DNA from 4 places in the Pseudomonas sivasensis genome. Region 2 is predicted to be linked to each of the others. Evidence: predicted binding sites of a transcription regulator. Region 2 holds the regulator's gene; each other region holds the start of a gene.
The links. Region 2 encodes FliA, which starts transcription of late flagellar genes. Its sites were predicted from a motif close to CTAAAGTTTNNNNNNNNNNNGCCGNTAA; they were not measured.
Positions count from the first base shown of each region.

Region 1: the regulator FliA is predicted to act here: its motif matches at 4,073-4,100, upstream of LRO94_RS19400 (methyl-accepting chemotaxis protein).
Region 3: the regulator FliA is predicted to act here: its motif matches at 3,750-3,777, upstream of LRO94_RS01525 (methyl-accepting chemotaxis protein).
Region 4: the regulator FliA is predicted to act here: its motif matches at 2,242-2,269, upstream of LRO94_RS27845 (methyl-accepting chemotaxis protein).

Region 1 is NZ_CP090029.1:4,304,085-4,310,047, forward strand. It holds gene LRO94_RS19390 (REP-associated tyrosine transposase) at 1-406, opposite strand, end outside; gene LRO94_RS19395 (lactonase family protein) at 621-1,742, shown strand; gene LRO94_RS19400 (methyl-accepting chemotaxis protein) at 1,746-3,803, opposite strand; gene LRO94_RS19405 (DUF3144 domain-containing protein) at 4,139-4,429, opposite strand; gene LRO94_RS19410 (tRNA (adenine(22)-N(1))-methyltransferase) at 4,469-5,161, opposite strand; gene LRO94_RS19415 (FadR/GntR family transcriptional regulator) at 5,175-5,885, opposite strand.
Region 2 is NZ_CP090029.1:4,500,066-4,506,028, reverse strand. It holds gene flhF (flagellar biosynthesis protein FlhF) at 1-1,110, shown strand, start outside; gene fleN (flagellar synthesis regulator FleN) at 1,217-2,050, shown strand; gene fliA (RNA polymerase sigma factor FliA) at 2,047-2,787, shown strand; gene LRO94_RS20255 (chemotaxis response regulator CheY) at 2,958-3,332, shown strand; gene LRO94_RS20250 (protein phosphatase CheZ) at 3,351-4,139, shown strand; gene LRO94_RS20245 (chemotaxis protein CheA) at 4,151-5,963, shown strand, end outside.
Region 3 is NZ_CP090029.1:333,471-339,433, forward strand. It holds rRNA gene LRO94_RS01495 (23S ribosomal RNA) at 1-475, shown strand, start outside; rRNA gene rrf (5S ribosomal RNA) at 645-760, shown strand; rRNA gene rrf (5S ribosomal RNA) at 869-984, shown strand; partial or broken gene LRO94_RS27910 (hypothetical protein) at 1,068-1,543, opposite strand; partial or broken gene LRO94_RS27965 (TonB-dependent receptor plug domain-containing protein) at 1,598-1,781, opposite strand; gene LRO94_RS27915 (hypothetical protein) at 1,792-2,040, opposite strand; gene LRO94_RS01515 (FecR domain-containing protein) at 2,134-3,108, opposite strand; partial or broken gene LRO94_RS01520 (sigma-70 family RNA polymerase sigma factor) at 3,101-3,516, opposite strand; gene LRO94_RS01525 (methyl-accepting chemotaxis protein) at 3,892-5,772, shown strand; gene LRO94_RS01530 (SRPBCC family protein) at 5,807-5,963, opposite strand, start outside.
Region 4 is NZ_CP090029.1:6,094,911-6,100,873, forward strand. It holds gene LRO94_RS27840 (YifB family Mg chelatase-like AAA ATPase) at 1-162, shown strand, start outside; gene LRO94_RS27845 (methyl-accepting chemotaxis protein) at 166-2,142, opposite strand; gene LRO94_RS27850 (LysR substrate-binding domain-containing protein) at 2,320-3,240, opposite strand; gene LRO94_RS27855 (NorM family multidrug efflux MATE transporter) at 3,393-4,805, shown strand; gene LRO94_RS27860 (putative bifunctional diguanylate cyclase/phosphodiesterase) at 4,802-5,963, opposite strand, start outside.

The DNA.
Region 1 (5,963 bases), 200 kb from region 2:
CGGCTCGTATAGGGTTGGCAATGATGTAACGCGCCATCTTGCGAAGATCATCGTCCGCACGCACTGCCCTATCGTGATAGCCGGGTTGCCAAACACGCTCTTTACTTTGACGACGCTGGTTAATGACCAGCGTACTGCGCGACTTAATACGTCGCACCACGTCTGCCAACGCCTTTTGCTTCAACTCAAACAACCAGTGAATGTGGTCAGACATGACGACCCAGGCCAGTGAACCGACCAGTCCCAGTTCATGAGCCTGCCGGAATTCGGCAACCAGCAGGCGACCCAGGTAAAGGTCAGTGAATAAGCGCTGGCGCTGATGAACCACGGCGGTGATGAGGTAGCTGCGACCGTGTTCCGAGTAACGGCCGTGACACAGACGGTGTGATTGAGGTGCGGGGCGCATCCGGTGCTCTACGTGAAATGCCTGAAGAGCCTTAACGCTAGCGCGCCTCAGGGGACGAGCAACTGTCACTTGTTGACCACATGTAATCCTGTGGGTCAGGCATACCGGTGCGTCGCAAGAGACACAGCCAAGTGAGCCCAAAAACCAACTATTGCGGAGACAGAAATACAGTCATACGATGACTGATCACAAACATAACAATAAAGGCTCACTCGTGAATAAACCCCTCCTCATGGCCGCCGCCATTGCCTGCGGACTCAGTGCACACGCCAACGCTGCGACCTTCGCGTACATTTCCAGCCCCGGCGATGGCTTGATTTCCCAATACCGGCTGGACGAGAGCAACGGCGCGTTGAGCCTGGTTGACCAGGTAACAGCCGGTGATCAGGTCAACCCCATGGCCCTGAGCCCCGACGGTAAAACCTTGTATGCCGCGTTGCGGGTCAAGCCGTTTCAAGTGCAGAGCTTCAGCATTGATCCAGCCAGCGGGCGGTTGACGCCACGCTCCAAGGCCCCGCTGGCAGAAAGCATGGCCTACCTGGCCACCGACCGCGCCGGACGTTACCTGCTCGCGGCCTCTTATGGGGCCGACACCCTCAGTGTGCAGCCCGTCGATAAGCCCGAGCCGATCCTCACCTACAAGACCGGCCCTCACGCGCACTCCCTGCGCACCGACCCCAGCAATCGCTTTGCCTACGCCGGCAACTTGGGCAACGACCACGTGCTGCAATATCGCTTCGAGGCAAACACCGGCGCACTCACGCCGATCGGCACCGGCTACGTGAGCGTGCCGGCCAACACCGGGCCTCGGCACTTGGCGTTTTCAGCCAACGGTAAATACCTGTATGTGGTCGGCGAAATGAGCGGCACCGTCACTGCATTTTCCATTGACGACAGCACCGGCGCGCTGACGCAGATCGGCGTAGCCAACGGCATTCCCGCGCGTTTGAAACTGGCCCACGGCGAAGTGCGGGACGCGCGCAACAATGATTTGAAGGACGACCCGACGCCACGCATCTGGGCCGCCGACCTGCGTTTGTCCCCGGATGGCACCCTACTGCTGATGAGCGAGCGCACCAGCAGCTCGGTGTCGGCGTTTGCGGTGGATGCGGCTACAGGTGGCCTGATGTTTCTCGACAACTACCCGGTCGAAGAGAAACAACCGCGCAATATCGCCTTCTCTCCCAATGGCCAATGGTTGCTGGTGACCGGCGAGAAAAGCGACAAGGTCGGTACCTACGCGGTCAGCGGCGCAGGTGCGTTGAAGCGCGTGGGTGAGGCGGCTTCAGGCAAAGGTGCGCTGTGGATTGAAGTCCTGCGCACCGCAGCCAAATAGCACTCAGCTCAAACGAAACCGCGCGGTGTTGTCACTCAACGCCTGGCTGCCCTTGCTCAAGGTGTCCGCCGCCCGGTTGACCGCTCGCGCGCCATCCAGCAAACGTCCTGCCGCCTGATCGACTTGCTGGATGTTGCCGCTCACTTCGTCCGCCGTCGCCGCTTGCTCTTCCACCGCTGTGGCGATCTGCGCCAGGGTGTCGGTGACGTTCTGCACCGCGCCGGCAATCTCGCCCAAGCGCGTACCCAGGCCGGTGACGGACTCGGCGTCGGTCAATGCTTGCTCGCACGCAGCGCCCATCAGCGTAACGGCCTGGCTCACGGTCGCGCGCAGGCTGTCGACGGTGCCGGCGATCTGCGCCGTGGAGGCCTGGGTGCGTTGGGACAGACTGCGCACTTCATCGGCCACCACCGCAAAGCCCCTGCCCTGCTCGCCGGCGCGGGCCGCTTCGATGGCCGCGTTGAGTGCGAGCAGGTTGGTCTGCTCGGCAATGCCGCGAATGGTGTCGACCACCGACTGAATCTGCTGCCCCTGCTGACTGACTTGCTGCAAAGCATCAGCCGTATCGGTAAGGCGTTGGTTGAGTTGCTGGATGCTGGCCGTGGTGCGTTGGCTGTCGCGGCTGCTGTCTTCGGCGATGCGTCGTGTTTGCTGGGCACTGCCCGACGCTTGTTCACAGCTTCTGGCGACGCCCATGGACGTCGCGGCCAACTGCGTAGCGGCGGCGGCGATCTGGCTGATTTGATGCTGCTGGTCTTCGACTTCGCTGAGGGTGCTGCCCGATTGCGAATTGAGGGTGAGGACCGCTGAGCCGAGCTGCTGGGTTTCGTGGTTGACCCCCAGCAGGCTGGTGCGCAATTGCACCACCGCCACGTTCAGCGCGGTGCTGATCAGTGCCAGCTCGTCCCGCCCTTCCACCGCCACTTCGACGCACAGGTTACCGTCGCGCAAGGATTCGGCCAGGGTGGTGATGCCTCTTGCGCTGCGCTGTATGGAGGCTTGCAGGCACATGAACAGGTACAGCGCGGCCAGGGCCAGCACGCCGAAGGTCATCGCCAGAGGAATGAAGCGCTCGTTCGCGTTGCGGTGGTAGTAGCTCAAGCGCTCGTCAAGGGAGGTCAGCGACTGCACGCGCAGTGCGCTGAGCGAACCGAGCATGGCGTCGACACTGCGCTCGAAACCGGCGGTATCGAGCTTGATGGTGCCGCCGAATACGCCGTCGTCGAGCACTTTAAGCTCGTTATCCAACAGTTGCAGGCTGTTGTCGTACTGCGCCGTCCAGGGCTCCATGCCGTCGAATTGCTTGGCCTTGAGCGCAGCCGCCGCCTTGGCCAACTGGTCGCGCGCGTCGCCAATGCGGCTGCGCAGGTCGCGCATCTGCAAACGGCTTTGCAAGGTGAACTGCCCCGAAGCAATGGACGACTGCCCGACGCCCGCCATACGACCGATACGCTCGATCAGGTCTGGCGTCTGCTGTGTGCCCATCTGCATGAGCATGTAGGTTTCCAGCCAGGGATCGAGGATCAGCCCGGCGTCCAGGGTGATCTGTTCGCGCAGGGTTTGCATAGCGCTCAGCGCCGAGGTGAAACGGTCGTAGCCATCCGGCCACCAACCCACGGTGCGCAGCGAAGCGGAGTCCATGCCTTTGACGGTGGCCTGCAACGCCTCGTAGCGCGCGAGGATGTCGGCGCTGGCGTTCTGCGCTTTGAGCTCATCGCCCAAGGCTTGCAGGCTTTGCTGGATCAGCGGGAAATTCGTATCGACCTTGTCCATCGCCGCCTTCGCCGCCGGCGTCGGCGCGTGCAGGATGTCCGCCGCTTTCCAACGCGCAGCCAGGTTGCGCTGAGCCGTCAATTGACCGTCCAGTGCATCCAGGGCCAACAGTTGGCGCACGCCGGACTGCTCGGTGGAAATCACGCCTAATTTATCGCGATAGTCCTGGCCGATCATCCAGAGGCTCCCAGCCAGGGGCAGCATGAACAGGAAAAACAACACTTGGAATTTGCGCGCAAACCCCATACGTCCGAGCAGGCGGATACCGGGTGATAACAAGCTGTGCATGTCCGACTACTCCCTCAAACAACCCACGTGGTGCACGGTGGGCCAAGCCGTGAAATGACTAACGGCAAAGTGCCATGTCATTGATTAGCTTGGCTCTAGCAAGATACGGGCCGCCGAACAACAGCCCTGAAACAGGGCGGGCGGCACGCTTTTGGAGCCGATGGAGTGCTCGAAAATGGGGCAAAAGCACTCAGTGTTGGCAAGACTGCTGTAACCGCCGGAGACGACTGGCCCAGGTGCAGTCCAGAACACCTTTATTCACAGGCATCCTATCGGCAGCAAACCAGCCAAACTTGAAGGGCGCCGCGCTTTATGTGAGAGGCAGTGAGCAATGACTATTTGGCCTGCATGTAGCGACTGAAGTTCTTGATGTGATCGTCCAGATTGTCCTCAAGCATCAACCGATACTGATCACAAAAATACTTGAGCATCGCCTCGCGCTCCTCGGCCATGTGCTCACCGGACTTGAAGTTGCGTGCGCACGCCCAGGCGTTGAACCGCGTCGTGCCGAACATCATTGAAGCGCTGACTTGGCCGAGGTCTTCGAAGGTTTTCAGTTGTTCGTTCGACAGTTCGATGTGCGCGTCGGCGCGATCGTAGAAGGCGTGGTCGGTAGCGTCTGCCATTGCGGGGTTCCTGATTTATCACGGTTGAATGGGTATGTATCAAGCCAGCAGTGTGAGCATCCACCGGATCTGCTGGCTAATCTCTTGGAGCTTCGCCTCGGGCACCGCCTGCGCACGCTCAAAGGCAGCCAAGGTCTTCTGCCTCAGGCGTAACGCGCGCTGCCACTTGGCCAAAAACACCGGGCTACGGGCCTGCATCAGTAACGGGCCGAAGAACAGTTGTTCGGCGGTATACACCACAGGGTCTGCGCGCTCAGCGACGATGATTTCGTAGTAAAAGCGGTTTTCATGCAACAGCTCTTCGCTGACGATGCGATAGCCATTGCGCATTAACCAAAGGCGCAGCGGTTGCTCACCGCCATTGGGTTGCAGGATCAGCCGCTCAGCGCCGCTCAGGTGGGCTTTGCCGGCCTCAAGGATGTCGCGGATCGTCTCGCCGCCCATGCCGCAGAGGCTGATGGCCGTGATGCCGTCACGCGCTTCGATGGCCGCCAAGCCATCGGCCAGGCGCACAGTAATCTGCTGCTCCAGGCCATTGTCACGCACGGTCCGTTCGGCCGCCTGGAACGGTGTGGTCGCGACCTCTCCCGCCAGCGCCGCGTCGATCACGCCACGGCGCACTAACGCCACCGGCAGATAGGCATGGTCCGAGCCGATATCGGCCAGACGCGCGCCATTCGGCACATGCGCTGCCACGCGCTCCAGGCGCATGGACAAGGTGTGTTCGTTCAACCTGTGTTCCTTATCATTCCCCGGAAAATCGATCCCGGCTGTTAGTCAGATGCAACACCATGGCGGCGCGTGCGGCGTCCGGATCCTGGCGTTTGATCGCATTGAAAATGGCCTCATGCTCCAGGTTCGCCAATTGCCCGAGTTTGGCAAAGTCCGCCCCGCCACGTTCGTCCACCTTCACCTGAGTGCGCGGAATCATCGCATTACCCAGGTGCAACATGATTTCGGTGAAGAAGGTATTGCCGGTGGCTTCGGCGATCTGTTGGTGGAAGCGTTTGTCCTCTTCCACGCAGCTGTCGTTGTTGGCGAGAGAGGCCTGGTAGTCGTCCAGTGCTTCGCGCATGCGTGCCAGTTGAGCATCGGTGCGACGCAGTGCAGCCAGCGCCACCGCTTGCACCTCCAGGCCCAGGCGCAGTTCCAACATGTTGCGCACGCTGGCGACCGTATCCACATGCAGGCGCAAGCCTTGTTGGGCGCTCTGCTCCAGCACAAAGGTGCCGATGCCGTGACGCGTCTCTACCAGCCCCGAAGCCTGCAACTTGGAGAGCGCCTCGCGCACCACCGTCCGGCTGACGCCATGCTCCAGCACGATGGTGGATTCCGACGGCAGCTTTTCGCCGGGTTTCAACTGGCCGAGCAGGATGCGCTGGGTCAGGGCGTCGACCACGCCCTGGGCCAGGTTGGTGGAGCGTTTACGCACGGGGGTTGGGGTTTCATTGGGCATTACTGCAAGTCCACGGGGTTGGGCTGGAGCGAGCTTAACACCCAGACAAAGGACGCCGCCGAGGTTGATTGAAAAACC
Region 2 (5,963 bases):
CGCATCGTCTCGGCCCAGGCTGAGCTGAGCATGCGTGGCGACAGCGATACCACCACCAATCGCCAGTTGTTCGCCGGGCTGCCGCTGACCGCTGCCGAACCACTGGTTGAGCCGACCTTCGTCGAGCCGCCGCGTCCTGCCGCGCCAGCCCCGGCCGCCGCAGTTGACCAGCGTGTGTTCGACTCGATGCGCTTTGAGCTCAACGGCCTGCGCGAACTGCTGGAAGTGCAGCTCGGCTCGCTGGCCTGGACGCAGCTGCAAGGCAGCAAACCGCAACAGGCCAACCTGTGGCGTCGCCTGCAACGCATTGGCTTGTCCGGCCCGTTGTCCCGCGACCTGCTGGCCCTGACCACCGAAATCGAAGAACCACGCCAGGCCTGGCGCATGTTGCTGGCCCACCTGGCGCGGATGATCGCTACCCCGGAAATCGAACCCCTGGAAGAGGGCGGTGTGATCGCCATGGTCGGCCCTGCCGGCATGGGCAAGACCACCACCCTCGCCAAGCTGGCAGCGCGTTATGTGCTCAAGTACGGCGCGAATAATATCGCGCTGGTGAGCATGGACAGCTACCGGATCGGCGCCCAGGAGCAGCTCAAGACGTTGGGCCGCATCCTCAATGTACCGGTGACCCACGTCGACCCGGGCCAGTCCCTGGCCAACGCCCTCGATCCGCTGCTGCGCAAGCGCGTGGTGCTGATCGACACCGCCGGCTTGCAAGCCAGCGACCCGGCGTTGCGCATGCAACTGGAAACCCTGGCCGGGCGTGGCATCAAGTCGAAAAATTACCTGGTGCTTGCAACCACCAGCCAAAAACAGGTTCTTACCGCTGCGTACCATAGCTACAAACGCTGTGGCCTGGCCGGTTGCATCCTCACGAAACTGGATGAGACCGCCAGCCTGGGTGAAGTGTTGAGCCTGGCTATCAGTCATGAATTACCGGTTGCCTACCTGACCGACGGGCCGCGGATCCCGGATGATCTTCATCTGCCGCGCCGTCATCAGTTGGTCAGCCGTGCCGTCAGCGTGCAAATGCAAGAAGAGCCTAGCGAGGAAGCGATGGCCGATATGTTCGCCGACCTCTACCACAACCCGGCAAAACGGGTCGGTTGAAGTCAGGATGAACACCGTGAAATGTACCTACATTGATGGTCTGCAAGCGATTCACGCGGCCAAGCCATGTAGCCTGCGTCTAAGCAAGACAAGGTAAAGAAATAAAATGGGCAGCATGCATCCCGTACAGGTGATCGCGGTGACCGGCGGCAAAGGTGGCGTCGGAAAGACTAACGTGTCAGTGAATTTGTCCCTGGCCCTGGCAGAGCTTGGCCGTCGCGTCATGCTGCTGGATGCTGACCTGGGGCTGGCGAACGTCGACGTTCTGCTGGGACTGACGCCCAAACACACCCTTGCCGATGTGATCGAGGGGCGCTGTGAGCTGCGCGACGTGCTGCTCCAGGGCCCTGGCGGGATCCGCATCGTGCCGGCTGCCTCCGGTACCCAGAGCATGGTGCACCTGAGCCCGGCGCAGCATGCCGGCCTGATCCAGGCATTCAGTGATATCGGCGACAACCTCGACGTGCTGGTGATCGACACCGCCGCCGGGATCGGCGAGTCCGTGGTCAGCTTTGTGCGCGCCGCGCAGGAAGTCCTGCTGGTGGTCTGCGATGAACCCACCTCGATCACCGACGCCTACGCCCTGATCAAACTGCTTAACCGTGACTACGGCATGAACCGCTTCCGCGTCCTGGCCAACATGGCCCAGAGTCCGCAGGAAGGGCGCAATCTGTTCGCCAAGTTGACCAAGGTCACGGATCGCTTCCTCGATGTCGCCTTACAATACGTCGGTGCAGTTCCCTACGACGAGTGCGTGCGCAAGGCTGTGCAAAAGCAGCGTGCAGTCTACGAAGCGTTCCCTCGTTCCAAATGCGCATTGGCGTTCAAGGCTATTGCCCAGAAGGTCGATACCTGGCCGTTGCCCGCCAACCCTCGTGGGCATCTGGAGTTTTTCGTCGAGCGATTGGTACATCAGACGAGCGCAGGACCGGTGCTATGACAGCGAATGGCTACAACGCCTACAAGAAATCTGCCCGTGACAGTCAGGGTGAGTTGATTGAGCGCTATGCGCCGCTGGTCAAGCGTATCGCCTATCACTTGCTGGCTCGCCTGCCCGCCAGCGTGCAGGTCGAGGACCTGATCCAGGCCGGCATGATCGGCTTGCTCGAAGTGTCGACCAAATACGATGCCAGCAAAGGCGCGAGTTTCGAGACGTATGCGGGTATCCGTATCCGTGGCGCGATGCTTGATGAGGTGCGTAAAGGTGATTGGGCGCCGCGTTCGGTGCACCGAAATACGCGCATGGTCAGCGACGCAATTCGTGCAATTGAAGCAAAAACCGGTCGCGACGCTAAAGATCATGAAGTTGCGGCCGAACTCCAATTGAGTCTCGACGATTATTACGGGATTTTGAACGATACCTTGGGCAGCCGCCTGTTCAGTTTCGACGACCTGTTGCAGGACGGCGAACACGAAGGGCTGCACGAGGACGGCGCGAGCGCGCATATGGAACCGTCACGCGACCTGGAAGATGAACGCTTCCAGGGTGCATTGGCGGACGCCATTGCCAACTTGCCCGAGCGCGAGCGGTTAGTGTTGGCGCTGTATTACGACGAAGAGCTGAACCTCAAGGAAATCGGTGAGGTCCTGGGGGTCAGCGAATCGCGTGTCAGCCAGTTGCACAGCCAATGCGCAGCCCGCTTGCGGGGGCGTTTGGGAGAGTGGCGAGCGCGCTGACAGGCAGTGTGGGGAGCATTGCAAAGCGATACCGCGAAGGTGATAGGCCTTCGTGGGTTCGATCCGTGGTGCCCCCGGCAGTCCTTTTTGTGTAATGCCTGTTGATTGAAATGGCGCGTCCAGGTGCTGGGCGCGTTTAAGACTGCTTGGAGGTCGAATTGGACAAGAACATGAAAATCCTCATCGTTGATGACTTCTCAACGATGCGGCGGATCATAAAAAACCTGTTGCGTGACCTTGGGTTCACAAACACGGTCGAGGCGGATGACGGCCTTACGGCGATTCCGATCCTCAACAGCGGGAGCATCGACTTTCTGGTAACAGACTGGAACATGCCGGGCATGACCGGTATCGACTTGTTGCGCCACGTGCGTGCCGACGAAAAACTGCGCAGCCTTCCCGTGTTGATGGTGACCGCCGAAGCCAAGCGTGAACAGATCATCGAAGCCGCCCAGGCCGGGGTCAACGGTTACGTAGTCAAGCCATTCACTGCACAGGCCTTGAAAGAGAAGATCGAAAAGATCTTTGAACGCATCCACGGCTAATGCCATCGCGGGGGAGCTATGGAGCATAAAGAAACGTCACAGGGAGACTTTGAGTCGACCCTGAAAAAGCATGCTCACCAGTTGGTCGACAGCCTTGAAAAAGGCCACTTCGGCGACGCGGTGCAGTTGATCCATGAGCTCAACCAGACCCGTGACCGCGGCCTGTACCAGGAAGTGGGCAAGCTCACACGCGAGCTGCACAGTGCGATCGTCAATTTTCAGATTGACCCGCACATGCCCCAGGCCGAAGAAATCTCGCAGATCACTGATGCCACCGAACGCCTGTCCTATGTGGTCAGGCTGACCGAAGCCGCGGCTAACCGCACCATGGACCTGGTGGAAAATGCCACGCCTCTGGTCAACGGCATGGCCAATGAAGCCCAGGCCCTCAGCGTTGACTGGGGCCGCTTCATGCGTCGCGAAGTCGGGGCCGAAGAGTTTCGTGAATTGGCCCGTCGGGTCGACGGTTTTCTGTCGCGCAGCGAACAGGAAAACCGCACGGTTTCCAGCAACCTCAATGACATTCTGCTGGCCCAGGATTACCAGGACCTCACCGGTCAGGTGATCAAACGTGTAACCCAGTTGGTTACCGAAGTGGAAAGCAATTTGCTCAAATTGGTGCTCATGGCTGGCCAGGTAGACCGTTTTGCCGGCATCGAACATGACCGCGAAGCGATCCTCTCTGAAAAAGATCCACAAAAACATCTCGCCAAGGGTGAAGGTCCGCAGATTCATGCCGATAAACGTGAAGACGTTGTGTCAGGTCAGGATGACGTAGATGACCTGTTATCCAGTTTAGGCTTCTAAGGAGCACCCACATGAGCTTCGGCGCCGATGAAGAGATCCTTCAGGATTTCCTTGTAGAGGCCGGCGAAATTTTAGAGCAACTGTCCGAACAACTGGTCGAGCTGGAAAGCCGACCGGATGATGCGAACCTGCTCAATGCAATTTTTCGCGGTTTTCATACTGTAAAAGGGGGCGCCGGCTTCCTCCAGCTCCATGAGCTGGTGGAGTGCTGCCACATCGCCGAGAACGTTTTCGACATCCTGCGCAAGGGTGAGCGTCACGTTGATTCGGAATTGATGGACGTGATTCTCGAAGCACTGGATGCGGTCAACGGCATGTTCAGCGAAGTTCGCGAACGTGCCCCGATCACGGCGGCCACCCCGGAACTGCTGGCCGCCCTGGCGCGCTATGCAGAGCCAGCCGACACCACGGCAGCGCCGGTGGTTGAGGCCGCGCCTGAGCCGGTGGCGGAGCCTGAAGCGGATGTGACGGACAACGAGTTCGAACAACTGCTCAACTCCCTCAGTGCCGTCAAGGCCGAAGCTGAAGCACCGGCCGCCGTTGCCCCGGCAGCGGCACCGACCAGTGAAGACATCACCGACGCCGAGTTCGAATCCCTGCTCGACCAGTTGCACGGCAAAGGCCAGTTCGCCGCCGATGCGGTGGCGCCTGTCGCGGCTGCCGAAGCGCCTGCGGCCCCGGCCAGCACCGACATCACCGATGACGAATTCGAAGCCTTGCTTGACCAGTTGCACGGCAAAGGCACGTTTGCGGTCGACGCCCTGCCGGAAGTGGCGGCAGCGCCTGCTGCTGCGGCGGCTGCCAGTGCCAAGCCTGCGGACGATGGGTTGATCTCTGATCACGAATTCGAAGCGCTGCTGGATGATTTGCACGGCAAGGGCAAGTTCAGCGAAGTCGCCCCAGCGGCTGCAGTCGCCACGGCAGCACCGGCTGCTGCTAAAGCGGCTGCGCCTGTGGCAGCGGCCAAGCCCGCAGCCCCGGCTCCAGCTCCTGCGCGTGCGGCTGCGCCACCACCGGCGGAAAAACCGGCCAGTGAAGCCGAAACCACCGTGCGGGTTGATACCGCGCGTCTGGACGACATCATGAACATGGTCGGCGAGCTGGTACTGGTGCGTAACCGCCTGGTGCGCCTGGGCTTGAGCAGTGGCGATGAAGCCATGCAGAAGGCCGTGTCGAACCTCGACGTGGTGACGGCTGACCTGCAAACCGCGGTGATGAAAACCCGGATGCAGCCGATCAAGAAAGTCTTCGGCCGCTTCCCGCGCCTGGTTCGTGACCTGGCGCGCCAGCTGAAGAAAGAGATCAACCTGGAACTGGTGGGTGAAGAAACCGACCTCGACAAAAACCTTGTCGAGGCCCTGGCCGACCCGCTGGTCCACTTGGTGCGCAACGCTGTCGATCACGGCGTCGAAACCCCTGAAGAACGCGAAGCCTCGGGCAAGTCCCGTGGCGGCAAGGTGATTCTGGCGGCGGAGCAAGAAGGCGACCACATCCTGCTGTCGATCACCGATGACGGCAAGGGCATGGACCCGGCGATCTTGCGCAATATCGCCGTCAAGCGTGGCGTGATGGACAAGGACGCCGCCGACCGCCTGACCGACACCGAGTGCTACAACCTGATCTTCGCCCCTGGCTTCTCGACCAAGACCGAGATTTCCGACGTGTCGGGCCGTGGCGTGGGCATGGACGTGGTGAAGACCAAGATCAGCCAGCTCAATGGCTCGATCAACATCTACTCGACCAAGGGCCAGGGCTCCAAGATCGTCATCAAGGTGCCGTTGACCTTGGCGATCATGCCGACCCTGATGGTGATGCTGGGCAACC
Region 3 (5,963 bases), 1.9 Mb from region 2:
ATAAAAGGTACTCCGGGGATAACAGGCTGATACCGCCCAAGAGTTCATATCGACGGCGGTGTTTGGCACCTCGATGTCGGCTCATCACATCCTGGGGCTGAAGCCGGTCCCAAGGGTATGGCTGTTCGCCATTTAAAGTGGTACGCGAGCTGGGTTTAGAACGTCGTGAGACAGTTCGGTCCCTATCTGCCGTGGACGTTTGAGATTTGAGAGGGGCTGCTCCTAGTACGAGAGGACCGGAGTGGACGAACCTCTGGTGTTCCGGTTGTCACGCCAGTGGCATTGCCGGGTAGCTATGTTCGGAATAGATAACCGCTGAAAGCATCTAAGCGGGAAACTAGCCTCAAGATGAGATCTCACTGGAACCTTGAGTTCCCTGAAGGGCCGTCGAAGACTACGACGTTGATAGGTTGGGTGTGTAAGCGCTGTGAGGCGTTGAGCTAACCAATACTAATTGCCCGTGAGGCTTGACCATATAACACCCAAGCAATTTGCTTGCTTCGAGCTGAAAAGCGAAAGAGCACCAGATTGCGGTGTGTGAAGACGAAATGAACCGAAAGTTCGACTCTTGCAAACACCGAAAGCTATCACATACCCAATTTGCTGAAGCGAGGCCAACTGGTCGCGACTCAGTACCCGAATTTCTTGACGACCATAGAGCATTGGAACCACCTGATCCCATCCCGAACTCAGTAGTGAAACGATGCATCGCCGATGGTAGTGTGGGGTTTCCCCATGTGAGAGTAGGTCATCGTCAAGATTAAATTCCGAAACCCCATTTGCGAAAGCAGATGGGGTTTTGTTTTATGTAGAAACTCATGAATCTCATCGGCGCGATGCGAATGCAACGATCCGATACACAGAATTTCTTGACGACCATAGAGCATTGGAACCACCTGATCCCATCCCGAACTCAGTAGTGAAACGATGCATCGCCGATGGTAGTGTGGGGTTTCCCCATGTGAGAGTAGGTCATCGTCAAGATTAAATTCCAAAACCCCTGTCTGTTATACAGACAGGGGTTTTGTCGTTTAGAGGCGCTGGTGGGTGGGGGCCGCACTAGTGGCTCAGAACTGGTAACTTACCGCCGCGCTTACGCTGCGCTCTTCACCCAGATAGCAGAAGTTCAGACTGGCATAGGACGCTACATAAGTTTCATTGGTCAGATTCTTAGCATTCAGCCTCACATCCACGCCCTTCAAGTCGACGTTACCTTAAAGGTATAGCTGCTCAGGAACTTAGCTCCATATGTGCTTCCAATTCCAGCCCCAGCGAACGTACAGCGCCGACAGCACGATAAAAGCTTTCCTGCGTTAGCTTGGTTGCCAGATTTTCCTGATCAATTCGATCAGGTCTTGCAGATAAAACCCGGTCTGCTCCACCCGGCGCAAGTAGCTGGTAGGGCTGTAATAGCGGATAGCAGAGTTACCATAGGCTGGGTTAAACGCATTGATTGGCTCAAGCGACCCACTTGTCCAATCCACCACTGTTTACGCCCTTGATAGCCCGCACCTATCAGCATGGTTTGCTTGGTCGCCCTAGTGGAGATAGGCCTGTAACGTCAGTGAAGTGTCATCGGTAAAGTCGATGCTCAGACGGGACATCTGCGCCCATAGAGTAGTGAGGAAGGACCCTTGAGAATGTCCACGCGCTCCAGGAAGTACGGATGCAACTTGCATCGTGCTATAGGTGCCTCTGTCCCTCATGGACTTCAAGCCATCAAGGTAAATGTTATCCACCGAGCGATCATTTAAGCAGCGCATCGCACTGTAACCCCACCGAGTGCCGGTCCTAAGTTTGCGCTGGCATGCTGGACATAGTGACGCCTATCGGTCGTGAGAACTGATTGAGTACCTGGCTCAGTGGGCCTGCGGCTATCTTGTAGGGTTGATTGACCTGCTCGGCGCGGGCTTCTGCCGCTGAGACACTGATGAGTACCGTACCGCTACCCAGCGCCGTCAACAGCAATGCTGCGCGTATGGCTTGACCCAATAGCGTGTAGGAAGAGTCGAACGTGTTGCGGGGAAAACACGCTGGCATGTTCAGCATCCGTAGATGCCTGGTGAGGGCAGATTGACTGGCTCACTGTCTAAGCTGGACTCACGGAAAAAAGCCGCCAAAAAAAGTGAAAAATTACACCCTTCGCTCCAGGCTCACCCACCAACGCGTGCGATAGCGCACGTGTACCGGCAGTATGCGTGGCAGTATCGCTAGCAACTTATCGGTGTCCTCCAGTCGGAATGCACCCGACAGCCGTAGATCTGCAATATCCATTGAGCAGCCCAGATAACCAGGGCGATAACGCCCAACTTCTGCAAGGAAGTCGATCAACCGCATATTTCGGGTCAGGAGCAGCCCATCTGACCAAGCAGCAACGTCCATATCTGGCGGCGGAGCAAGCATGGCTTCGGTCTGACGCACGATGTAACTCTCACCTGCGTGAACGCGCGTCGAAAGTCCATCCGGCCTGTGCGGTGAGTGAATCGCTACAGTACCGCTGACCACATTCAAGCGCGTGCAGTCACTGTACTGACGAACTGTAAAACGCCCTTCGATGCCTTCCAGCAAGCCGTGTTGAGCTTGAACCAACAATGGGACAGAGGAAGCAGCACTGCAGGTCACCAGTATTTCCCCACGCACCAATGTGATCAGACGCTGCTGCGCATTGAAGTCCAGGTCTACCGCGCTGTCTGTGTTGAGTTGCAGGCGAGTGCCATCGGGCAATTGCATGCTGCGGCGCTCGCCGGGGGCTGTTGCTAGGTCAGAAGTCCAGCGCTGCAAACCGGTCAGGTCCCGGCTTAGCCATACTGTTGAGCCCACCAGCAGTGCGCCGGCCAATAACTTCAGTGCCTGCCGCCGTCCCAGACCTTGTGTACTGTTTTCCAGTGTTTTATGTACCCCGGGGATCACGGTCAGATGGCTATTGAGCTCCTGTTGTAGCGCCAGTACCCGTTGCCAGGCCAGTTCGTGATCATGATGATCTTCGCGCCATTGCTCACATTGCAGGCGCAGCCGTGTATTGGCGGGGTTGTGACGTAAGCGCAGCATCCAACTGATGGCCTGCTTGACCACCCTCGAGTCTGGCCCGGAGCGTGTGGTGTTATTCATTGGCGCCGTAACGCAGGACGGAGCAGTAGTAAAGCGCCTCGGCGACATAACGCTCAACTGACCTCAGTGATATACCCATCTGTTTTGTGATCAGCTTGTACGTTAGCCAATCACACTGAACCATCAGAAATACCTTACGCACCTCGGGTTTTAACCCTTCCAAAAGCCGGGCGATGTCCTCCAGTAACTCCAATACCAACGCCCGCGCCTCAGCGCTTCGGACAGATGGGCGATTGACTCGATATAGGCTCGTTCGAGCTCCTCGCGGCGCCAGTGATCAACGACCACCCCTCGTGCACTTGTGCGCAACAATGCCCGTAGCGCCTTGAGTTCAAAACGTTCGATTCCCAACAGCAGTCGCATGAAGGCGTTTTGAGGCAGTTCTGCTGCATCTGCGACATTGGCCATACGGCCGCGCAGCCACGTGTTAAGCCAGTTGTGGTGGGTGCAGTAAAGCGTCTGCACAACGCTATCTTCACGCGAGGTGTATTCAGAAAGAGGCCTGTAGACGAGCTCGTCCAGACGTCACAGATGTCAATGTGTCTCAGTGCTTGGCAGGCGGAAAAATTTTTTACTTCGCTCCTTGTACGACAACCTTTTGTCGGTTTCCTACCTAAAAAGAAGATCTTTCCCACAAATCACTAAGTTTTACTTCGGTGTGGCCGAAAGCCTGATAAGCCATGTGTGCACCGAAATAGAGCGGCCCGAGACGCTGCCTAGACCGTACATTGAATGCTCCATTCGGCCCGCTCACCCCCCCTTTGGCAAAAAGAAGTCGATGAAATGAATCTCAAGTTCAGTCATAAAATTTTGTTGGCCGCGTCAGGCGTCGTGGTTCTAGCCTTCGCGTTATTTACTCTTTACAACGACTACCTGCAGCGCAGCACCATCAAGCAGAACCTGGAGTCGTCTATCCAGCAGTCGGGTGAGCTCACCGCCAGCAGTGTGCAGAACTGGCTCAGCGGTCGGATATTGGTGCTCGAAAGTCTGACGCAAAACGTTGCCCACCAAGGCAGTGCGGCTGACCTCCCGGGGTTGGTCGATCAACCGGCGTTCACCTCGAACTTCCAGTTCACCTACGTTGGTCAAACCAACGGCGTGTTCACCCAGCGTCCCGACGCAAAGATGCCTGACGGCTACGACCCTCGCCAGCGTCCCTGGTACAAGCAAGCGGTGGCTGCCGATAAGCCCATGCTGACGCCGCCCTATATGGCCGCAGTGGGTGGGCAGATCGTAACGATCGCCATGCCGGTGAAAAAGAACGGCGAGTTGCTCGGTGTGGTCGGCGGTGACCTGAGCCTGCAAACCCTGGTGAAGATCATCAACTCGGTGGACTTCGGCGGTATCGGCCATGCGTTCCTGGTCAGCGGCGACGGCCAAGTCATCGTCAGCCCTGACGAAGACCAAGTGATGAAAAACCTCAAGGACATCTATCCAGGTACCAGCGTCCGGATTGAGAAAGTTAACCAGGAGGTCGTCCTCAAAGGTCAGGACCGCATCCTGTCGTTCACGCCTATCAGCGGTTTGCCCGGTGCTGATTGGTATATCGGTCTGTCGATCGATAAAGACAAAGCCTATGCACCGCTGGGCAAATTCCGCACGTCCGCGTTGATCGCCATGCTGATCGCTGTCGTCGCGATTGCCGTGCTCTTGAGCCTGCTTATTCAAGTATTGCTGCGCCCTCTGACCACCATGGGCATTGCTATGCAGGACATCGCCCAGGGTGAGGGTGACCTGACCCGCCGTTTGACGGTTACTAGCAAAGACGAGTTCGGTGAAGTGGGCAGTGCGTTCAACCGGTTCGTAGAACGTATCCACGCCTCGATCTCCGAAGTGTCTTCAGCAACGCGCCAGGTGCATGACCTGTCCCAGCGTGTGATGGCGTCATCCAACGCTTCGATCATAGGCTCTGACGAGCAGAGCGCACGTACCAACAGCGTCGCCGCAGCAATCAACGAGCTGGGCGCCGCTACTCAGGAAATCGCCCGTAACGCCGCTGACGCCTCACAGCACGCCAGTGGTGCCAGCGAGCAGGCCGACGATGGGCGCAAAGTGGTTGAGCAAACCATCCTGGCAATGTCGGAACTGTCGCAAAAGATCAGCCTGTCCTGCACCCAGATCGAAACGCTGAACGCCAGCACCGACAACATCGGCCACATCCTTGATGTGATCAAAGGCATCTCCCAGCAAACCAACTTGCTGGCATTGAACGCGGCAATCGAAGCAGCACGTGCTGGTGAAGCCGGACGCGGGTTCGCCGTGGTCGCCGATGAGGTGCGTAACCTGGCTCACCGTACCCAGGAGTCGGCTGAAGAGATTCATAAGATGATCACTTCGCTGCAAGTGGGCTCGCGTGAGGCGGTGACCACCATGAATGCCAGCCAGACCTCCAGCGAAGAAAGCGTTCAGGTGGCCAACCAGGCCGGTGAGCGCCTGGTCAGCGTAACGCAGCGAATCGTCGAGATCGACGGCATGAACCAGTCCGTGGCCGCCGCTACTGAGGAACAGACTGCCGTGGTGGAAACCCTCAACGTCGACATCAACCAGATCAACCTGCTGAACCAGCAAGGTGTGACCAACCTCAACGAAACCCTGAAAGACTGCGATGCGCTGTCTCAACAGGCCAATCGGTTGAAGCAGTTGGTCGATAGCTTCAAAATTTGATCTGCTGAGTGTGTAGGAGCGAGCGATCTCGCTCCTATCGCTTACCCAGCAAGCGGCGAACATTCTCCAGGGCGCCATCGGCGAACCCCTGCACAAACTGCTCAAATCCCACCTGTGCTGCGTCTAAGGGCTCGGCAATGATGGTCCAGGTTACCCTGGAGCAGTGCTCTCCAAGAGCGTCTACTTTGATT
Region 4 (5,963 bases), 1.6 Mb from region 2:
GGCTGGCTGGAAAGCGCCTGCGAGCGACTGACATTGTCGCTGCGTGCGGCTCATCGGCTGCTCAAAGTGTCACGCACGTTGGCGGACCTGGATCAGGTGGATGCCATCACGCGGGACCACTTGAAGGAGGCCTTGCAGTACCGCCCGGCCTCCCTCAATTGAGCCTCAGCGAAAGCGATCCACCTCATGACGCAAGCCCGCCGCCAACGTCTCGAGCTCCTTAGCCGTAATCGCCAGGTTCGACACCACTTCCCGCTGCTCGCTGTTGGCCAGTGCGATGCTCTGCAAGTTGCTGCTGAGCAATGTCGCGGTGCTGCTCTGCTCCTGAGTCGCCGTGGTAATCGCCGCGAACTGCTGACCGGCCGAACGGCTCTGCTCGTCGATACGTGCCAGGGCCGACGCCACGTCGGCGTTGCGCGACAGGCCTTCCTGCATCAACGTGTTGCCGTGCTCCATGGTGCTGATGGCGTTGCCGGTTTCCCGCTGAATGCTCTGGATCATCCCGGAAATTTCATCGGTGGCTTCGCGGGTACGCGAGGCCAGGTTACGCACTTCGTCAGCAACCACGGCAAACCCACGGCCCTGTTCACCTGCGCGAGCAGCCTCGATGGCGGCGTTCAGCGCCAGCAGGTTGGTCTGTTCGGCGATGGAGGTGATCACACCGACGATGCCGCCGATTTCCTGAGAGCGCTGGCCCAGGGTATTGATCACCGTGGCCGTGCTATTCAGCGCGGTCGCGATATGTTCCAGCGACGACGACGCCTCCTGCATCGAGGTGCGGCCGATGCGGGTTTGCTGGGCATTCTCTTGAGCCAGACGCTCGGTGTTGCCCATGTTGTCGGCGATATTCAGCGAAGTGGCGCTGAACTCTTCCACCGCACCAGCCATGCTGGTGATTTCGCCAGACTGCTGCTCCATGCCGTCATAGGCCCCGCCGGATAACCCGGACAGTGCCTGTGCACGGCTGTTGACCTCTTCGGCCGCCTTGCGGATATGGGAAACCATGGTCGAAAGCGCTTCACCCATCTGGTTGAAGCTACGGGCTAGTTGGCCGATTTCATCATGGCTGGACACGTTGAGGCGCGCACTCAAGTCCCCCGCGCCCAAGGCTTCGGCCTGGCGCACCAGATCACTCAGCGGCTGCAGTTTGCTGCGCAGCAACCAGACCGTGGCGCCTACCGCCAGCAACATCGCCAGTATGCTGCCGATCACCAGGCGAATACCGACCGCCCAGGTCACTGCACGGATTTCAGCTTTCGGCATGCTCGCGACGACGGCCCAAGGACCGCCGTCGAACGGTACCGAAACACTGTAGAAGTCTTCGTTCTTATCGCTCCAGAAGCGGCCTTTGCCTGGGGTCTTGGCCAGGTCCAGCATCACCGCAACCGACTGGTCCAAGGCCTGCACACCCGCGGGCGGTACCAGCCAACGCTTCTGCTCGTCGAGCAACGCCAAGGAGCCGGTCTGACCGATGCGGAAGCGCTTGAGGTTCTCAAACTGCGCGGCCTGGGCGTCGGTGTAGTCAAAGCCGATGAACAACACAGCGATCACTTTGCCGCTGCTGTCTCGTACGGGGCTGTACTGGGTCATGTAGGAGCGATCGAACAACACCGCGCGGCCGATATACGCCTGACCACCGAGCACGCGCTGGTAAGCCGGACCCTGGCGGTCAAGCACGGTGCCGATGGCGCGGCTGCCGTCCTGCTTGGTCAGGGAAGTGCTGACGCGAACAAAGTCGTCGCCGCTGCGCACGAACACCGTGGCCACGCCGCCGGACATCTGCTTGAACTCATCGACTTCAGTGAAGTTGTTGTTGAGCACTTCGCTGCCCAGCAACAGGCTCGGCGTCTGGACCCCAGCCACCGCGACCATTTGATCAGCCTGCACACGCAACCCGGCGCTGAAGCGCTTTTCAAACAATCCGGTCAGACGCTGGGTGCTCTCGCGCAGCGTGCTGTGGAAGGTATTGAGTTGGTCGGCCAGCAGTCGTGCCTCGCTGGCCAAGTGTTCCTCGCGGGTATCGAGGTTGGCGGAGTCAAGGGAACGCAAGGCGAAAACAGTACTGCCGCTGATGACGACAGCCAAAATCACGGCTAATGCAAGACCTAACTGCGAGGCGATCCGGGCGCGAGGTTGAGACATGAAAGCTCCTGGCCGAGGCCAGGATCATCCTGATCTCATAGCGCTGCTCGGCAAATTATCTGGTGGGAAACGTTGGTGCACGATGGTTCCAACACCCCTACTTCGGCGGCGCTTTGCAATACTTGAGCGAATCGCAGGGGTATCACGCAAACGGTTGCGTGATAGAGCCAGAATTATTCAATCAAGCCGTTCGACATCGGGCAAAACCATGGCCTGCACTTCGCTCTGGAGGAAATCCGCCAAGCGTCGCAAGCGCTCGCCGCCCGGACGGGTTTTCGGCCACACCAAATAGTAATTTTCCCTGCTCGCTACCGCCGTCGGCAACGGCAAGCTTAAACGTCCCTGCGCCACATCCTCGGCCACCATCAGCAGATCGCCCATGGAGACGCCATAACCGCGAGCGGCGGCGATCATGCCCAGCTCCAGGGTATCGAACACCTGCCCACCCTTGAGCGAAACCTGATTCGAAAGCCCCATGCGCTCCAGCCAATTGCGCCAGTCCCTGCGGTCGGGCGTGGGGTGCAGCAACTCGGCACCGGCGAGTCGATTTACATCCCATGGGCCATCGTCCAACAGATTCGGCGCGCCCACCGGTATCAACAGCTCAGGAAACAAATAGCTGGCCTCCCAATCCGCCGGAAAGTGCCCGTAGCTCAACAGCACCGCACAGTCGAACGGCTCCTGGTTGAAATCCACTTCATCCACATTCATCCAGGCGCTGGTCAATTGCACTTCATTGCCTGGCTGTAATGCGCGGAAGCGACTGAGGCGCGCCAACAACCACCGCATAGTCAGGGTCGACGGCGCTTTCATGCGCAGGATGTCATCTTCGGCGTTCAGGGTATGGCAGGCCCGCTCCAGCGCCGCGAACCCCTCGCGCACACCGGGCAACAGCAGGCGCGCCGCTTCCGTGAGCTGTAGGTTACGGCCGCTGCGCTGGAAGAGGCGACAGGCGAAATGCTCTTCCAGCGTGCGGATATGTCGGCTCACCGCACTTTGGGTAATCGACAGTTCCTCGGCGGCGCGGGTAAAGGAGTTATGCCGGGAGGCCGCTTCAAATGCACGCAAGGCATAAAGAGGAGGAAGACGACGAGACATGAGGAAAGCTCCGACAGCAGGATGCCGAAACCGTACCAGAATCAGTCAGGCATGAGTTTTAATCATGTAGATGATCGCTTTTATCCCTTTGTGCAATGAGCTGAGAGGGCCGAGAATCCAACCCTCTCCAACCCTCTGACTTTCTGAGTGTGATGATCATGCAGCATCCAGCGCGTAACGAACTCTGGGCCATTCTGCGGCTGTCTGGGCCGTTGATTGCCTCACAGTTGGCGCACATGCTGATGGTGCTGACCGACACTTTGATGATGGCTCGCCTGAGCCCTGAAGCGCTGGCCGGTGGTGGCCTGGGCGCAGCGAGCTATTCGTTCGTGTCGATCTTCTGCATCGGAGTGATTGCCGCCGTGGGCACCTTGGTGGCAATCCGTCACGGCGCTGGCGACATCGAAGGTGCCACTCGCCTAACCCAGGCCGGGCTCTGGCTCGCCTGGCTGATGGCCTTGGCGGCGGCACTGCTGTTATGGAACTTGAAGCCGGTGCTGCTGATGTTCGGCCAGACCGATACCAACGTGCAGTCGGCGGGGCAATTCCTGACCATGCTGCCGTTCGCCCTGCCCGGCTACCTGAGTTTCATGGCCTTGCGCGGATTCACCAGCGCCATTGGCAAAGCCACTCCGGTGATGGTGATCAGCCTCGGCGGCACGGTGCTGAACTACCTGCTCAACCACGCCTTGATCGAAGGTATGTTCGGCCTGCCGAAGCTCGGATTGATGGGCATTGGCTTGGTCACTGCCATCGTCGCCAATGGCATGGCCCTGACGCTGATGTGGTACATCCGCAGCAACCGCGCTTACGCCGCTTACCCGCTGAGCGCCGGCCTGCTGCGCCTCAACACCCAGTACTTGCGCGAGTTGTGGCGTCTGGGCCTGCCGATTGGCGGCACCTATGCAGTAGAAGTCGGGCTGTTTGCCTTTGCCGCGCTGTGCATGGGCACCATGGGGAGTACGCAATTGGCGGCGCATCAGATTGCCCTGCAAATCGTCTCGGTGGCGTTCATGGTGCCGGCGGGCATGTCCTATGCAGTGACCATGCGCATCGGCCAGCACTATGGCGCCGGGCAGTTGCTGCAAGCGCGCATGGCCGGTCGTGTCGGCATCAGTTTTGGCGCGGCGGTGATGTTGGGATTTGCCTTAGTGTTGTGGCTGTTTTCCGACCCGCTGATCGGCCTGTTCCTCGACCATGACGACCCGGCATTCCACGAGGTGATCGTGCTTGCCGTCAGCCTGCTGGCCGTCGCGGCCTGGTTCGAGCTGTTTGATGGCGTCCAGACCATCGCCATGGGCTGCATCCGTGGGCTCAAGGATGCCAAGACCACCTTCCTGGTGGGCCTGGGTTGCTACTGGTTAATCGGCGCGCCTTCGGCGTGGTTGATGGCTTTCACCCTAGGCTGGGGGCCGACCGGCGTGTGGTGGGGATTGGCGCTGGGGCTGGCGTGTGCGGCTGTAAGCCTGACTTGGGCGTTTGAAGCGAAGATGAAGCGCATGATTGGTCTGGAAGGTGCAGTACCCGAAACCCGCCAAGGGTTCCGGGCCACTCAGCCGGATTAGAACACTTCGCCAGCGAGCGTCTGCTGGCCCTTGCCGAATGTCAGGTATTCCACCAACTCCGGCAACGGCAGCGGCTTGCTGATCAAGTAACCCTGAGCCTGATCGCAGCCAAACAGCCTCAGCAGCGCCAACTGCTCCGGAGTCTCCACGCCCTCAGCCACCACTTCCAGATTCAGGTTGTGCGCCAGGTTGATCATCGCGTGCACCAGCTTGCGATTCTCTTCGCGCTCTTCCATGCCACCGACAAAGCTCTTATCGATTTTCAACAAGGCAATCGGCAAGCTGTTGAGGTGCACGAACGACGAGAAACCGGTGCCGAAGTCATCCAAAGAAAACCGCACACCCAGCCGCCCGAGGGCATCCATGGTCTGTTTGACCAGATCGCTGCGGCGCATCACGGCAGTTTCGGTCAGCTCGAACTCCAGCCATTGCGCTTCCACACCGCGCTCGGCAATCAGCCGGCTGAGGGTAGAGAGCAACTGACTGTCCTGAAACTGGCGGAACGACAGGTTGACCGCCATGTGCAACGGCGGCAGGCCGCGCTCGCGTAGGTCCTGCATATCGCGTAGGGCGCGGGAGATCACCCAGTAGCCCAACGGCACGATCAGACCGCTCTGTTCGGCCAGGGGGACGAATTCGCTGGGCGGCAATAGGCCGCGCTCGCCGTGGCGCCAGCGCACCAGAGCTTCGAGGCCGACAATGTGGCCGTCATCCAGGTCCAGGCGCGGCTGGTAGTGCAGCTCCAACTCATCCCGGCGCAAGGCGCGGCGCAGTTCACTTTCCAGGTCGGCCAGGCTGCGCGCGTTGCGGTTGATGCGCTCGTTGAAGATATGGAAGGTGCAGCCTTGAGTGCTCTTGGCTTGCTGCATGGCGATATGGGCGTGCCACATCAATGGGTCGGCGCCAGCGCGGGCGCGGGCATGGGCCACGCCCAGGCTGCAACCGATCAGCAGGCTTTCGCCATCCACCCAATACGGTTCGGCCATGGCTTCGGTGATGCGCTCGGCCATCCACTCTGCACGCTGGGGTGCGCGGCGGGTATCAATCAGCAAAGCGAACTCGTCGCTGCCCAGGCGTGCCAATTGGTCGCCGATTTCGAGCTGGCTCTTGAGCCGCGAGACCACTTGCAGGATCAAACGGTCGCCAGCCTGGTGGCCG